2 regions of the Veillonella sp. 6_1_27 genome follow, and region 2 is predicted to be linked to the other one. Evidence: a T-box and tRNA genes for the amino acid it is inferred to sense, from the RefSeq annotation. Region 2 holds a T-box; the other holds one or more tRNA genes.

Region 1 (8,818 bases), 200 kb from region 2:
ACTTCTATATTCTTCCTGGTGAAAAAGAGCTTATAGGTGAAACGACTTATTGGAAGGTAAACCCTACGGAAGCTCAGCGTTTAGTGGGTATTACAATGGGTAATTTACCAGCTAATGAAATGACGCAATTTATATCTGCACCAACAAATAGTATGTCGAAAGTTGCACCTGAATCGGAACATAATGGGGGCACTATTACAAAGCCCACAGAACCAGGTGAGGAGAGCGGTAGTAAGCGATAAGATAAGAGGCAATATAATGAAAAAGAAAGAAGATATTAAACAAATCGTATTAGAACTTGCACAAGCTGCATTTGATAAAAAGGGCAGAGATATTGAAATTCTTGATTTAGAAGGTATTTCAATGTTAGGTGATTATTTTTTGATTGCCAGTGCAAATAATAGTAAGCAATCTCAAAGCATTGCTGATGAAATGGAAGATAAAGCAGCCGAATTAGGTATAACCGTACAGCATAGAGAAGGTTATCGTGAAGGTGAATGGATCTTATTGGATTTTGGCGATATAATTTGTCATGTCTTTGGTGGTGATGAATTGCGTGAATTCTACGGTTTAGAAGAATTGTGGAATGACGCTGGTCGAGTTCCATTTGAAGGAGTATAATATGGCTACAGAATTGTTGGAAAATACAATTGCCACATTGAAAGTATTGCGTACTAGTGACCAAGGTGCTTTTCTAGATGGTCAAACAGGCAATACAAATGATGATATTTTGCTTCATAAAGATCAACAAACTTCACCAGTTACTATAGGAGATGCGGTAGAAGTATTTTTATATCGCGATCCAAAGGGGCGTTTAACTGCTTCTATGCGTTTACCAGCTATGAAGGTTGGCCAAATTGGTTATGTTGAGGTCATCAATACGACAAATTTTGGTTGCTTCGTTGAGGTTGGCACAGAACGTGGTATCTTTATGCCTCATGCGGAGATGCGTGGTCGCCCTCAGGTAGGGGAAAAGGTGTGGGTTCGTCTTTATACAGATAAATCTGGCCGTTTTGCGGTCTCCATGGATGTAGATGATGAAATGCGTCGTGCCTCTAAAGCTGCTACTGAAGCTACGGTTGGTCAACTTGTAAAAGGTGCTATCTATAACTTAACGAGTGAGGGGGCATTTTTTATCACTCCTGAGCGTTGGATTGCCTTTTTACATCGTTCTGAAATGACGAGAAAGTTAAAAGTAGGGGAAATGATTGAAGGTCGTATTACTTTCAAACGCGATGATGGTCGTGTCAATGTATCTATGCGCCCTACAAAGGAAAAAGCTCTTGTTTCAGATGGTGATATTATTATGGAATATCTTTTAAATCGCGGTGGAAAGATGCCATATAGTGATGAGTCTTCAGCGATGTTGATTAAAGATAAGTTCAATATTAGTAAGGCTGCGTTCAAACGTGCCTTAGGGCATTTAATGAAAGAGAAAAAAATTGTTCAGGAGGATGGTTGGACATTGCTTACCGACATAGGTCGCCAATGGACACCTCTTGTTAGTGATGAGTCCCAAGATGAGGAATAAAGACGATGAAAATTGTCATTGTAGGCGCTGGTAAGGTTGGTTATTCATTAGCACAACGTCTTATTCAAGACGATCATGATGTATATGTTATCGATCGCTCACCAGAACGCATTCATAATCTTGAAAATACATTAGATGTTAGCCTAGTTTTAGGAAATGGCAGTGATGTTCAATTATTGAATGAAATCGATATGTCTGATGTTGGTATGTTTATTGCTGTTACTGATTCAGATGAGGTTAATATGCTATCCTGTTCGGTAGCTAAAATAAAAGGTGTGCCTACAACTATTGCACGCGTTCGTGATAATAGTGTGGCGGAACATATGGATGAGGAGATACGAGCTCAATTAGGTGTTGATCTTTTCATCAATCCTGAAATGGTTACAGCTCAAGAGTTACTACAAATTTTAGAAACACCATCAGCTATAGATGTTGAGGAGTTCGGTCAAGGTGCTGTGCGCCTTATGGAATTCAAATTGAATAATGAATTTCCTCTATTAGAACAGCCACTAAAAGAAATTCGCTTTCCTGAAGGTGTTCTATTAGTTGGTATTTTGCGCTATGGTGAAATGATTATTCCGCATGGTGAAAGTCGCTTACAGGCTGATGATAGTGTATTTTTCCTAGGTTTGAAAGAGTCCGTTTCTGAAGTGGAGAAACTTTGGTTCCATAATTATAATACATTCTATAAAAGGGCTGTAATCATTGGGGCAGGTCTCTTAGGTCGTAACTTAACTGTATTATTAGAAAAAGCTGGTTTTTCTGTGAAGGTTATTGAAAAAGACTTTGACCGTTGTGAGAAACTGGCAAATCAAGTGGATAAAGCCATGGTTATCAATGGGGATGGTACTGATTTTGATTTGCTCGAAGCTGAGGAAATTGCTGATAGCGATGTAATTATTGCTCTAACAGATGATGATAAACTTAACTTACTTGTAGCACTTGTAGGGAAGCATATGGGCATCCCAAAAACCGTTGTTCGTGTGGGACGGCCAGAATATATTATGCTGATGGAGCAAGTAGGTATTGATGTAGTATTTTCTCCACGTTTATTAACTGCAAGTCAAATTTTGCGCTTTGTACGAAGTGGAGAAGGGGTTGTATCTATTTCCACCTTTGAAGGTGGTAAAGCCGAATCTATCGAAATTGAAATTACCAATGAATCACCTGTAGCAGGTAAACAATTGAAAGATATTCGTTTACCTGGGAAGGCCTTAGTAGGTGTAATTTTACGGGAAAATGAAGCTATCGTACCTCGTGGTAATACTCAAATTTTAGATGGTGATCATATCGTTCTCTTTACATTACCTGAATCGGTAAGCAAATTGCTTAAATATCTTACTTAGTAAGGAGGGGCTATGCGAATTCAAATCGTTATGTCCTTAGTGGGTCGACTACTCTATATATTTGGGATTTTTACTTTAATCCCTTTTATATACAGTGTTGTATTTGAAACTGCATATTGGTCATTCCTTATAACCACAAGCCTTTCTTTAGTTTTGGGGACGCTTTTATCTTATTACGGTTGTGAAAGTCAAAGCTTTAGTATTCGTGATGGGTTCTTAGTTGTATCCTCTACTTGGATATTCACGGTTATTTTGGGGGCTTTACCTTTTTTGGGGAGTGGCATATTGACTAATGTTTTTGATGCTTTATTTGAAGCCACTTCGGGTATTACTGCAACTGGTGCAACTATTATTTATAGTGTTGATACGTTACCAAACACATTTGTATTGTGGCGTGGCCTTATGCACTGGGTTGGAGGGATGGGGATCATCGTCCTTATCTTATCATTTTTAAAGAATTTAGGAGCAGATGCAGCACATTTCTTTAATGCAGAGGCATCTGTACCAAAGCCTGGTGTTGTAATGCCGCGTATTCAATCAATGGCTACAAAGCTTTGGCAGTTGTATATTGCCTTTACTGCTCTTTGCTTTCTTATGCTGTGGGCTGGAGGCATTGAACCTTTTGATGCGTTAAACTATGCCTTTTCTATTATTGCCACGGGTGGATTTGCACCGACATCAGCAGGGGCTTTTATTTATGAACAAAGTAATTATATTTGTTTCGTATTTATATTCTTTATGTTTCTTGCTGGTGGCAATTTCTCTGTGTATTACAATGCACTTCAAAAAGGAATTCACGTTTTAATTAATGATTTTGAAACACGTATGTACTGGCTTGTAGTGTTTATTGGTATTGCCATTGTATCAATATCTCTAGCATTACAATCTAGCTATTCTAGTCCTTTAGAGATTGTTAGAAATGCTGCCTTTAATTTAGTTTCGCTTCAAACTGGTAGTGGTTTTGCTATTAGTGATTATGATTTGTGGCCTGCTGCAGCACAGATGATGTTATTTATTTGTACATTTTTTGGTGGTTGTAGTGGTTCTACAACGGGCGGTGTAAAAATTATACGACTTATTATTTTGATTAAGAGTTCTATAATTTATTTGCGAAAATCAATTCATCCTGATATGGTTCAAGTAGTACGTATTAATGGCAAACCGATGCCTACTAAATGGATCCAGATGACACATCAATTTTTATTTTTATATTTAATGATTTATGTGGTATCTGTTTTTCTAATGACTTGTACTGGTCTTAATACATATGATTCTATGCAAGTGGTCACGGCCTTTCTTAGCAATGTAGGACTAGGGTTTGGTGGCTTTGGTCCTACTGATTCCTTTAATGTTATGCCGGATACTGCTAAATGTATTGCTATTGTAGACATGTTACTAGGTCGTTTGGAGTTATTTACGATTTTAGTTATGCTTCACCCTCAGTTTTGGGAAGGGTATTTTATTAAAAAAGAGGTTCCTAAACGATATCGTATTCTATAGGAGGGCGGGAACTATATGGAAGTTATAAAACGTCCTCTAGGGCTTTATAAAGCAAATTGTTATGTGCTTATCAAAGAGGGAAAATCTATAATCATTGATCCGGGTTTTCATTGTAATTACATTATTGATATGGTTGCAGATTCTCAACCCATAGCAGTTTTATTGACACATGGTCATTGTGATCATGTGTCAGCCTTGGATGAAGTGTGTACACATTATAATATTCCCGCTTATTTACATCCTTTAGATCAAGAATTGTTACAGTTAATTCGACGGAGACCAAGTGTATATAAGAAAAAAATGTATACACATTGTAATGATTTAGTAGAGGGGCAATTACAGTTAGATCCTTTTAATATAATAGTTCATCATACACCTGGGCATAGTGCTGGATCGGTTTGTTTAGAAATTGAAGGCCATCTATTTACTGGTGATACTTTATTTAAACAAAATGTGGGAAATACAGATAATTATAACAGTAATCCAGCTGATTTGATTAAGAGTTTGAATCATCTTTTAACTTTGTCTAAGGAGTTAATTGTTGAGCCTGGACATAGGGAATCTACTATATTAAAACATGAGGAAGAATTTATTAAAAATATTGTAGTATAGTGTTGACAAAAGTCCTGATAACCGATATACTAAGCAAGTACTTTGGTTACGGCCCCGTGGTGTAGCGGTTAACATGTCGCCCTGTCACGGCGAAGATCGTCAGTTCAAATCTGATCGGGGTCGCCATTTATGCCTCGGTAGCTCAGTTGGTAGAGCAACGGACTGAAAATCCGTGTGTCGACAGTTCGATTCTGTCCTGAGGCACCATTTATATGCGGGAATAGCTCAGCGGTAGAGCACCGCCTTGCCAAGGCGGGGGTCGCGAGTTCGAATCTCGTTTCCCGCTCCAATTTTATATGGCGGCATAGCCAAGCGGTAAGGCAGAGGTCTGCAAAACCTTTATTCCCCAGTTCGATTCTGGGTGCCGCCTCCACAATCGTTACCCATGCCGGGGTGGCGGAACAGGCAGACGCAACGGACTTAAAATCCGTCGGTTGGAAACAACCGTACCGGTTCGATTCCGGTCCTCGGCACCAATTAAGACTAACTTTGGGTTAGTCTTTTTTCTTATATACAATTAAAACGATTTGTGAAAATTATTACTATAAGTTACGTATAAATATATAAGAGATAGATAAATCTATGAATAAGAAACCTAAGTTATTGATTAGTGAATGCCTATTTGGTGTACCCTGTCGATATGATGGCAAAGACAATTATATAGAAACGATAGAGGCTCTAAAGGAATATTATGAATTAGTACCAGTATGTCCGGAAGTGTTAGGGGGACTTAGTACGCCTCGTGATCCTGCGGAGCGTCAAGGTAAACGTATATGTACTGTTAATGGAGCTGATGTTACAGATGAGTTTGTAAGAGGTGCTCAATTAACAGTTGATATTGCACTAAAATATGGTTGCAAGCAAGCTTTGATGAAGGCGAAAAGTCCTAGCTGTGGATATAAGTGCATTTATGATGGAACTTTTACTAGAACATTGAAAAATGGTCATGGATGTACTGTAGAGGCTCTATTAGAAAAGAATATAAGAATTTATACGGAAAATGATATAGAGCTTTTGCTTGCAGAAAAAAAGAGATGAGTTAAACTCATCTCTTTTTGGTTATATTAAGTTGTTTTACTATTAAAATAACTTAATACAATAGAAAAATAATGGCTACAATATCAATTAAAGACTACTTGTTTGCATTAACAGGATCATTTGCTAATGGTTGTTCACCAAGTAATGTAGTTAAGTTATGTAGATTAAATCGATATTGAGCATTACTAAAATCTCGTGTTGCATCATATCGTTGACTTGGAGCATGCATGAGACCAACTAATGTATCGTATAGCAAATCATTAGTAAAGAATTGATGCTCGTGTTTTGCAAGTACCTCAGCAGTCTGTGGATAGGTTGAGCGATATTGTGGAGATAGGTATACCCAGAATGGAATATGTGTCATAACAAAATCAAATGTATCAGGGTTATGCGATTTGTCTAAACTTTCACCGTGATCGGAGAAATACACCATGGCTTGTAAGTTTAATTTGTCTTTGCCATAATTGTAAATTTGTTGTAATAACCAGTCTGTGTATAATTGGCTGTTAGCATATGCTTCTTGACCATCAGGATACGGACCTTGTTTCCACTTGCTAAATTCATGCGGGTAACGATCATTGTAGTAAATATGACTACCCATAATATGTATAACGATAAAGTTGTTCTTGGTAGGATCTACAGTTTCTAATAATGGCAATAGAGCTTCATCATATCGATCTGAGAATGCATAAGATTCATGGGCCCATTTTGTTGTGTCTGCAGTCTTAGCCATTAATGAAATAGCTGTATCATATTCACCGAATACACCTTGATTGCTAAACCAAGAAGTCGTGTATCCCGCTTTTTTAGCAATATCTAAGATATTGGCTGAATCAAGAAATGGTTTATCATCATATTGATTTCGTTCAGATAGTGCACGCTCCAAGGTTGGTACTGTTTGTACGTACGATGAATAGGCATTATCAAAGAAGACAAAGTCTTTATTGTCCGAACGCATATTGCCTTGCCATGGAGTATCGTCATATGGGAAGTTTGGATTATATACTTTCATATAATCTCGAGAACTAGATTCGCCAATGACTAGAATAATAGTACCAGGTGTTTTGTTCACCGCTGTTTCCTTTGTGTCTAAATTAAAGGAATCAAATACTAAGTGGTGATTATCATTATATTGTTGCATTTGTTTTACATAATCGCCTGCAGCAATCCAGTTCGCCACAATACAGGTTTGAGGGAACAAGAAGAATGGTACATATACTAAAAAAGCTACAAGGGATGCGATGAGCATAGCTGACCGCATAGGACGTGTAGTATTTAAGTTTACTACTGCTTTCATTCCTAAGTTAGACCAGTACAATAAATAAGTCCATAAAATAAGACCAATACTCACTGCTATAAGACCAGGTATACCAGCTGCATTCTTTAAAAAACCAAATGCTTCTTCTGGATTGGTCATATATACGGCTAGCAGACTGGCTGGCGTTAAGCAATGCCAAGTAGTCATGTAATAGCCGATCTGTAAGAATGGTATTAAGCTCAGAATCATGGAAATGATAGCCATGATTAAGGATGTTGTTTTATGGAAGCGATTTGTTTGGTTCAGTAAAAACTGAATGCCTGATAATCCCATGAAAATTAATAAGCCAAATAAAAAATCATTAGCAAATTCATAGAAGTATAATGGCTTCACATAGGACCAATGGAATAAAAGAGGAAAGGTAAGTGCCCATAAGATTCCGACTAGGCCATACCCTAAAAAAGGCCTGTGGAAAACGGTACACCCCATAAAATATTGAAATAAAAAGGTACCTACAATTGTTGGTACAGCTAAAATCGTAATATCCTCTACATCAAGCCCTAAGGTTATGGGCTCATAAATTAAAAATAAGATGATATATAAAACAATACCTATAATACCAAAGCGAAAAATTGGATTTCGCCCAATTTGCCTCACACTCGATGACATAATAAATCCTCTCTAAAAGGAATACACAATAACGTATCTTTTTTTAATATAAAATAATTACAATAATAAAGATAGCAGATGAGTGTAAAAAAAACAATTATTTGAAAGTACTACTATAAATGCTTTATAATTATATAGTTAAAAACATTTTTTCTGAGGATTGGGTTTTATGGGAGATTATAACTACAAGTTGGACGTTTTTGAAGGTCCCCTTGATCTGCTCTTGCATCTCATTGAAAAACATAAAATAGAAATTACCGATATTCCTATCGTTGAAATAACGAGTCAATACTTGGCATATCTAGACAATTGGAACCATTTTGATATTCATTATAGTAGTGAATTTCTTGTTATGGCATCTACCTTATTACAGATTAAATCACGCATGTTATTACCTAAGGCTGAACCTGAGCCCGATGAAGCAGAGGATCCACGTGACGAGTTGGTAGCAAAATTAGTAGAATTTAAGAAAATTAAGGATATTACATCTCTATTAATGGAGCGTACCGCTGTATCTGCGAATATATTTAGTCGTCCTGAAGAAACGAGTGTGCTTGGATTAGATAGTGTATATAATTTGGAACTTTCACAGTTATATCAAATTTTTTATCAAACTATAAAACGAGCTAAAGAGTTATCAGAAGAAGAGACGATTCGTGAGGTAAAGGTTGAAAAGGATACGTATAGTTTAGAGGACATGATTATATCCTTGTCTCGTCGTATACATCGTGGCGAATGTCTATATTTTAGGGAGTTATTAGTAGCAATTGAAACGAAAAGTGGTATGGTAACCATCTTTATGGCTGTTTTAGAATTATTAAAACAACAAGTTATGGAAATGCGTTATGAAGATGATGATATTAT
Region 2 (8,818 bases):
TCTTTTTATCTTAATATTTTTGTTGCTCTTTTAGACGCTTTGCAATATCTCGCTTAGCATCACGTTCTGCCATATCTTGACGTTTATCGTATAACTTCTTACCAGTTACAAGGCCTACTGTAACCTTCACATAGCCATGGCTAAAATGGAAATTAAGCGGCACCAAAGAGAACCCTTTCTCCTTAACTTGAGCATGCAATTTATTAATTTCAGATTTATGCATCAACAATTTGCGGGTCCGTTCGGGTTCATGATTAAAGCGATTTCCCTGTTCATATGGGCTGATATGAACGCCATACAACAAAAGCTCGCCTTTATCAATACGACAAAAGCTATCCTTTAAGTTCAGTTTACCTTGGCGTATAGATTTAATTTCAGTACCTGTCAAAGCAATGCCTGCTTCATAAGTTTCATGAATATTAAAATCATGACGGGCCTTACGATTGTCAGCAATAAGAGATGGACTAGATTGTTTTGCCATATATACCTCTATCGTTTACGTTTACTTTTAGATTTCTTAGATTGACTACGCTTAGTCGTTTTAGTAGACTTCTTACGACTTGATTTACCTTTACTAGATTTTTTACTGAAAGCATCGTATCTAGAATGACCAGATTTATTACTATCACGTCGTGAAGATTTTTTACTGGATTTGCCTGAAGATTTACGATCTTTACGACTACCAAAGCTATCGCGACTAGTTGCATAGTCAGAACCATTGCGCAATTGTTCTTGTATAGCCATTAGATTATTGACTTCACCTAGTACAAAGTCGATTTGTTTCTTTTCTACATCGGCTTTTACTAATGTAACAGTTACCTTTTCACCTAAATGATAGGTTTTACCTGTTCTCTTGCCTACAAGCACAAAATGTTCTTCATCGAAGAAATAGTAATCATCGTTCATCATGCTCATATGCACAAGGCCATCGATACCGTTTTCTAATTCTATAAACATCCCAAAGGATGTAATACTAGAAATAGTTCCCTCGAAGACTTCCCCTACAAATGGAACCATGTATTGAGTCTTTTTAAGATCTACTGTGTCTCGTTCGGTCTCAGTAGCTACTTGCTCCTGTATAGAAGAATGTTCAACAGCTCCAGCTAAGAATGCTTCCTCTACATCCCGTTTAGAATAACCATTTTTCCAATGCATATCTGCTTTTAAAAGGCGGTGAACCATTAAGTCAGGATATCGTCTAATAGGAGATGTGAAATGCGTATAACATGTAGATGCCAAGCCAAAATGACCCACATTGTTGGTACTATATTTAGCTTGCTGCATGGAACGCAAGGTCATAATTTGAGCTACTTGCTCAATATCTTGCCCTTTTACTACATCTAAGATTTTTTGGAAATCTCGTGGTGTCACACCATCAGTACTTAGAACTAGGTTTTGACCTAAATAATTAAGCACCTTTTGGAATAAATCTAGTTTTTCCTCACTAGGATTCTCATGAATACGATATACCGATGTACGGTGTGTATGCTCTAAATGTGTAGCCACTGTTTCATTGGCAATGAGCATACATTCTTCGATAAGTCGCTCTGCCATAGTTCGGTCGCGTTTTACAATACGCAACGGCGTACCGTCGAGGTCAAGTAATACCTTATACTCAGGAAAATCAAAGTCTAATGCCCCTCTACGACGACGCATCCGATTTAAAATCTTTGAAATCTCTGCTAAATCGCGAAGCATAGGTATAAAATCTACTAAATCGTCAGGAATGATATTTTCTTCAAGCGCTTTATAAACTTCCTTATAGCTACAACGACGTCCTACGTGGATAATAGACGGACGAATACGATAATTAACAACTGTACCCGAATCATCAATCTCCATCATGCACGTCATAGCATAGCGGTCCTCATGTGCATTTAAACTACAAATACCATTCGATAATACCTCTGGTAACATTGGTACTACGCGGTCCACTAAGTAAACTGAAGTCCCCCGCTTGTATGCTTCATTATCAATAGGCTGGCCTGAAGTAACATAATGACTAACATCCGCAATGTGTACACCTAGCTCATAATTACCATTTGGTAATTTACGACCACTTACAGCATCGTCAAGATCTTTTGCATCTTCTCCATCGATAGTTACCATTTGTAAGTCTCTAAGATCCCACCGCTTCGGATCTTCATGAACAATAGTATCTATCTTCTCACTTGCCTCAATTACCTCTTTAGGGAATGCAAAAGGAATCTTATGATTAGCCATAATACAGTTAATGTCTAGGCCTACATCCCCCTTATAACCTAAAATTTCTGTTATAATTCCTTCAGGTTTTTTATTGCCTTCAGGCCATTTTGTAATTTTTACTAAAACTTTAGCGCCACTACGAGCATCTAAAGTATTTTTTAAGTCCACAAAAACATCAGTACCAATGCGTTCATCATCAGGTACAACAAAGCCAAAATGTTGTTGTCTATCGTAAGTACCCACAATAGTTTCGTTGGCACGCTCAATAACATCAACGATGATGCCTTCACGTTTATGCTTAGTATAATCTGATGGTACAATGCGAACACGTACCTTATCATTATGCATAGCAGTTCCTTTATTTTGTTCTGCTACATAAATATCTTCATCATCCAGCATAATAACAAATCCATAAGATTTACGACATCCTTTGTAGATACCTTCATATTCTTCATGCTGTTGATCTTCATATCGGTATACATCTGGTCGAGATGAAGTTAATACCCCTTCACGGGCGAGCATTTTCGCAGATCGAATAAACATTTCAAGATCTTTGCCACCTCGAATACGATTATCCATTGCTGCATCCTCAATATGGTATGCATGTGGTTGTATAGATTTATAAAAGTCCAATACCTTCTTCTTCAAGTCTGCACCCCCTTATTAGGATGAAAAAAGAAAAAGCCTGCAAAGCAGGCTTTCATCATTAGAATTGATTAATCATTGCCCCTAATACTAAGCTCAACACAGCAAAGATAATCCCCAATATAATCGTACATTTAGATAAGAAAGCATCTAAACCGCGTTGCTTACCACCAAAAGAAGAGTCTGCCGCACCAGAAACAGCACCGCCCATGCCTGCATTTTTGCTATTTTGTGCAACAACTACTACAATTAATAAAATAGATACGATTACTTCTACAATCATTAAGAAATTTGTCACGACTGTCATCCTTCCTGTGATGCTCGATGCGAGCTCAATACACGATGTTCTAAATACTTCTCTAATTTACGTTTTACCCTTTGTAGTGCATTATCAATAGATTTAACACTACGATCTGTGACCTCAGCCATTTCTTGATAGGAACGTCCATCAAGGTATCCTTCCAAGACTTCCCATTCGAGATCACTTAAAATATGACCAATATTGCGCTCAATATCATTTAGTTCCTCTTGACTGATAATGAGGTCTTCAGGATTTGTAATCTTTGATGAAGATAGCATTTCAATCAATGTACGCTCCGAGTCCTCTGTATACACCGGTTTATTTAAGGATATATAGGAGTTCAAAGGCGCATGTTTTTGTCTTGTAGCCGATTTAATAGCTGTAATAATTTGTCTAGTTATACAAAGTTCTGCAAAGGCTCTAAAAGACGCTAATTTATCATGTTTAAAATCTCGCGTTGCCTTATAGAGTCCAATCATCCCTTCTTGGATGATATCCTCTCGATCGGCACCTACCAAAAAATAGGAGCGAGCCTTAGCTCTTACAAAGTTCTTATATTTATTAACAATATAATCGATTGCAAACTCATTTTGCTCTTCCTGAGCTATGACCACAACTTGCTCATCGGTCATTTCCTTGAAATTGTAATCGGACTTGCGTGTATGAATCATTTTCATAAGCTCCTCCTTACAATTGAGCGAGAAAAACCAATATATTTATTATACTGGAACGGTATATGATTTTCAACTATCAATGACCTCGACGCAATTTCTCAAGCTTTTCAGCAACTTCAGGAGATAATAAACCTCCCACTTCATTACGACTCACTGAAAATTGATCACGTCTATGTTCATGAGCATATTGAAGTCGTTCTTCTTCCTTAGCTATACGAATCATATTTTGCAACTCACGAGCAGGAATACGCAACCCGCCAGAGCCTAGAATTTGATTTTGCTCTGCTCCATCGGAGGTCACAACATATACATTAGTATATTTACCTTTACGTAAAAATACCTCTCGTTCAATAAAGGAATCCGCCGTTTCTCCATCCTCAGTATACACTTCGATAAATCCACTTGTAATGGATTCAATGGAGCCTCCAGATTTTGTATACTTACCATCAAATACAAGGATTACTTCGTAACCCTTAAATTTACCATAGTTCAACAATCTATCTCGAAGCTCCATCCTCGCATGTTCTAAGGACTCATGAGCCAATTTCTTCAAATGAGTCCAAGCAAAAATAACATTATAGCCGTCTACAATTAAGATATCTTTTAGCATGATTATTTCGCCTGGCGTTGACGTACCGCCTCATACATAAGAACTGCAGCTGCAACAGATGCATTCAAAGAATTCAAATTTCCATACATAGGAATTGTTACAAGGAAATCACAAGCTTCTTTTACAACGCGACTAATCCCCTTACCTTCATTACCAATGACGATAACGGTTGGAATTGTCATGTCAGCCTCGTACAAAGTGCGGTCACCTTCCATGTGGGCTCCCATCACCCAAAACCCTTGTTTTTGAAGTTGTTTTATGGTTTGTGCTACATTGCCAACTTGTACAAGTGGAATTTGTTCAATAGCACCAGCAGAGGTCTTCGCAACAGTAGCATTAATGGGCGCATTATGTCGTTTAGGAATAAGTACAGCCGTCGCTCCCACACATTCAGCTGTACGAATGATGGCTCCCATATTATGTGGATCTTCAACACCATCCGTTAAGATCAACAAAGGAACCTCATGAGTCGTTTCTTGTAATACCTCACCCAACTCCTTAAATTGAACGGCCGATACAAGAGCTATAACACCTTGATGAGGTACTTCCAAATCGTACTTATTCATTTGTTTTATAGGTGTTGGTCTAACTTCAATTCCTTGAGATTTAGCAAGACCTACAATATCAGCTAACCCTGTTTTTACCTTATCTTCACTGACCAGAATACGTTGAATAGAACGGCCACTTTTAAGGGCTTCTTTAACCGCATTGCGACCTACAATATAATTATCCATACTACATACCTCGTAGAGTTATAGAAAAGGCTTGCCCCAAGATATGCTGTAAGCGGTCTTCTTGGCGCGTTTCATAAAGAAATCCTAGTACTGCTTCAAAGGCCGTACTACTGCGATATTCTTGAACAGTACTACTTTTAGGCACGTTTACATTACTATTTCTAGCACGGCGTGCAATAGCTTGTTCCTCTTCTGTGAAAGCATCTTCTATTTCTAGCAATACTTTTGCCTGTGATTTAGCACAAATAAATTCAGTAACAATTGTATGCAATACCTGTACCTTTGTGATATTCATTTGTACCACGCGTTCACGCACATACATGGAGTATACTGCATCACCGATATATGCTAGCATAACTGCATCAGCACTTAAGCACTCCTCTATTGTTCGTTTGCGCAAACGAAGCGGCTCTTCTTCAAGAGCCGTTAGTTTTTTTATCGCTTCATTCTTTAAGAATTGAAATTGTTTAAACTTCACGTTTTTTCCACCGTGCACCTTGAGGAGAGTCCTCAATGGTAATACCAATCTCAGCTAATCGATCGCGGATACAATCAGCTAATGCCCATTGTTTCTGTTCGCGACAAGCTTGACGTACAGAAAGAATAACTTGCATTAATTCTTCGTATTCAGCAGCATTGGCGCCCGTGTTGCCTTCCCAAGCTTTTTCGAGAACACCAATAACATCTGTCATAAATTTGAATATTCGTTTCACTTCAGCAATTGCCTCTTGGCAAACAACGCCTTCTCTACTTGTTACAGCTTGATAGTAGATATTAATTTCTTTTGCAAGACCGAACATACTAGAAGTTGCTAGAGCAGTGTTGAAATCATCACTCATAGCATCCTCAAATTCTTCTTCGTATGCTTTCGCTTTTTCTAATAAGCGTTGAGCTTCATCACATGAGCCTGGCTCACATTTTTCAAGGTAAAGAAGGTTTTCAATAGCTGTGCTTAACCGTTCCAAAGATTTATTAGCTTCTTCTAGACGCTCATCAGAGAAGTCTAATGGACTACGGTAATGCGTGCTCAATAAGAAGTAACGCAATGCATCAGGACTATATTGTTCTAAAATATCTTTTACCAAGAAGAAATTATTCAAGGACTTAGACATTTTTTCAGAGTTAATAGTGATAAAACCATTGTGCAACCAGTAGCGCACTGCTGGATGTTGACCAGAGCAACCTTCTGATTGAGCAATTTCATTTTCATGATGAGGGAAAATCAAATCGCTACCACCACCGTGGAAGTCAAATTCTGTGCCTAAATATTTTTGGCTCATAGCAGAACATTCAATGTGCCACCCTGGACGACCATTCCCCCATGGGCTTTCCCAATAAGGTTCACCATGTTTTGCTGCTTTCCACAAAGCAAAGTCCATAGGATTCTTCTTACGACCATCTACTTCAATACGTGCGCCTGCTTCCATATCGTCTAATGTACGACCAGATAACTCACCGTAATGTTCAAATTTCTCCACACTATAATATACATCGCCATCGAGTTCATAGGCGTAGCCCTTGTCAATCAATGTTTGAATCATAGCAATGATATCATCAATATGTGTAGATACACGTGGATAAATGTCTGCACGTTGTACACCTAACACATCCATTACTTCAAAATAACTATCGATATAACGGTTTGCAATGGTATCCCAAGAGACACCTTCACCATTAGAAGTGTTGATGATTTTATCATCCACATCAGTAAAGTTTTGTACATATGTTACTTTATAGCCTACATGTTTCATATAGCGACGAATTACGTCCCAAGTCACGAAAGGACGAGCATTGCCAATATGAGGATGATTGTATGGTGTGACACCACATACGTACATTTTTGCCTCACCTGGTGTTACAGGATTAAAAACCTCTTTTTGGCGCGTCATAGTATTATAAACAGTAATTTCTCTCATCGTTACCGATGCCTCCAATTTTGTAAAATAAAAAAGACCTCTCATCTCATACAGAGACGATGGTCCGCGGTTCCACTCTGTTAGGTACCAATAGCGATACCCACTCATCGCATAACGGTGCGTCGCCGGACAAACCTACCTATAATCGGAGTGTCAGCTCGTGAATGCATTTCATCTACCTATCCATGAACCCTCCCACCATCGGTTCTCGCTAAAAAGTTAGTTGTAGAGTACTTCTTTCAGTCTCAGCTATTAAAATAATCTATATTCATATATAAAAATATTTTACCAATAAAGCTATAGAATGTCAATATTTACAAGAAAGATCCCCATCTTTCATAGGCAGCTATTCACATATCATAATAGGTATTTTAAATAGCTTAATTAGAAAGATGAGGATATATAATCAGAATATTAAATTACTATTATCATTCATAACAATAGCTTTTATAGTACACAAGTAATAATAATGTCATTACATCAAATCAATTAATATTAAGCATTTTCTAATTTATCTTGATCATCATGTTTACGGCAAATACCTGCAAAAATAGATCCTGTAAAGTTATGAATGATGGAGAATACTGCACCTGCTACCGCAGCTTGTGGTGTAAAGTGTTTTAGTGCTAAAGATACGGATAATGCAGAATTTTGCATAGCCACTTCAATTTGCATAGCACGACGAGAAGACACATCAATACTGAGAGCTTTACATATAAAGTATGTCACAACATAACCACTCAAATTTTGTACTAAACACGCTACAAAAATAATGAAACCAGTTTCGGCAATTTGCTTTTGGTTAACTGCAGTTACAGCTGCCAAGATAAGCAATACCGCGATAGCTGCAATGGTTGGACATACAGATTTTACAGGTTCAATTTTTGCGCCAATAAAGTAATTCAATACAATCCCCAAAATAATTGGTACTAACACGATTTTTACAATGGATATAAACATTGGCATAAATTGAATTTCAATAGAAGATGTTGCACCTGCATATAATACGACAAATAAAGGCGTTAAAATAGGTGCCAATAATGTGGATACAGTTGTTGCTGATACGGATAAGGGAACATTACCATTTGCAAGGAAGGTCATTACATTAGAAGCAGTACCACCAGGACATGCACCCAACAAGATAAAACCAATCCCAACTTCTGGAGGAAAATTAAATGCTAAGGCTACTAAGAAACCTGCCAATGGCATCCATAAGAATTGGATTACGGATACGAGAATAACCTTCATTGGTTGCTTAAATACATCAATAAAGACTTGAGCCGTTAATGTTAACCCCATCGCAAACATAACAAACTGTAGCATGTAAGCAATATATGGAGTCATCCAAGAAAATACTGCAGGTAGCATATATGCTAAAACAGCCATCAATAGTACTATCCAGGATAGATAACTATTGAATAAGTGATTAATAGAACGAATAACACTCATAAAAACACTCGCTTTCATAATAAATCAAAATTTAATACGCCGATTATTATAGCATTTCTATAGAATATTAACAACACATACAAAAGGAGTTCACATAACACTTGTTACGTGAACTCCTTTGATTAATTGATCAAATTTATTTTGTTAATGCACCTACATTATCTAAACGATGTAAGCACTTTTCTTTACCAAGTAATGTGACAATATTATTCAAATCCGGACCATGCATTTGACCTGTTAAAGCTACACGGATTGGCATAAATACGAATTTACCTTTTAAAGAG

Evidence for each region. The T-box of region 2 lies ahead of cysS (cysteine--tRNA ligase). A T-box ahead of a tRNA ligase gene usually reads a tRNA of that ligase, here a tRNA-Cys.
Region 1: it has a tRNA-Cys gene. The T-box ahead of cysS (cysteine--tRNA ligase) is inferred to sense a tRNA for this amino acid. The anticodon was not compared.

Annotation. Positions count from the first base shown of each region.
Region 1 is NZ_GG770215.1:227,744-236,561, forward strand. Features, by position in the region: gene HMPREF0874_RS01035 (LCP family protein) at 1-242, shown strand, start outside; gene rsfS (ribosome silencing factor) at 259-621, shown strand; gene HMPREF0874_RS01045 (S1 RNA-binding domain-containing protein) at 623-1,531, shown strand; gene trkA (Trk system potassium transporter TrkA) at 1,537-2,877, shown strand; gene HMPREF0874_RS01055 (TrkH family potassium uptake protein) at 2,890-4,377, shown strand; gene HMPREF0874_RS01060 (MBL fold metallo-hydrolase) at 4,393-4,989, shown strand; tRNA gene HMPREF0874_RS01065 (tRNA-Asp) at 5,040-5,115, shown strand; tRNA gene HMPREF0874_RS01070 (tRNA-Phe) at 5,121-5,196, shown strand; tRNA gene HMPREF0874_RS01075 (tRNA-Gly) at 5,204-5,278, shown strand; tRNA gene HMPREF0874_RS01080 (tRNA-Cys) at 5,288-5,362, shown strand; tRNA gene HMPREF0874_RS01085 (tRNA-Leu) at 5,377-5,465, shown strand; gene HMPREF0874_RS01090 (DUF523 domain-containing protein) at 5,572-6,027, shown strand; gene HMPREF0874_RS01095 (phosphoethanolamine transferase) at 6,122-7,954, opposite strand; gene HMPREF0874_RS01100 (ScpA family protein) at 8,124-8,818, shown strand, end outside.
Region 2 is NZ_GG770215.1:425,006-433,823, forward strand. Features, by position in the region: gene smpB (SsrA-binding protein SmpB) at 11-481, opposite strand; gene rnr (ribonuclease R) at 490-2,853, opposite strand; gene secG (preprotein translocase subunit SecG) at 2,912-3,148, opposite strand; gene sigH (RNA polymerase sporulation sigma factor SigH) at 3,154-3,828, opposite strand; gene HMPREF0874_RS02015 (NYN domain-containing protein) at 3,902-4,435, opposite strand; gene rlmB (23S rRNA (guanosine(2251)-2'-O)-methyltransferase RlmB) at 4,438-5,169, opposite strand; gene HMPREF0874_RS02025 (Mini-ribonuclease 3) at 5,171-5,647, opposite strand; gene cysS (cysteine--tRNA ligase) at 5,637-7,085, opposite strand; T-box leader at 7,135-7,341, opposite strand; gene HMPREF0874_RS02035 (bile acid:sodium symporter family protein) at 7,581-8,534, opposite strand; gene gltX (glutamate--tRNA ligase) at 8,671-8,818, opposite strand, start outside.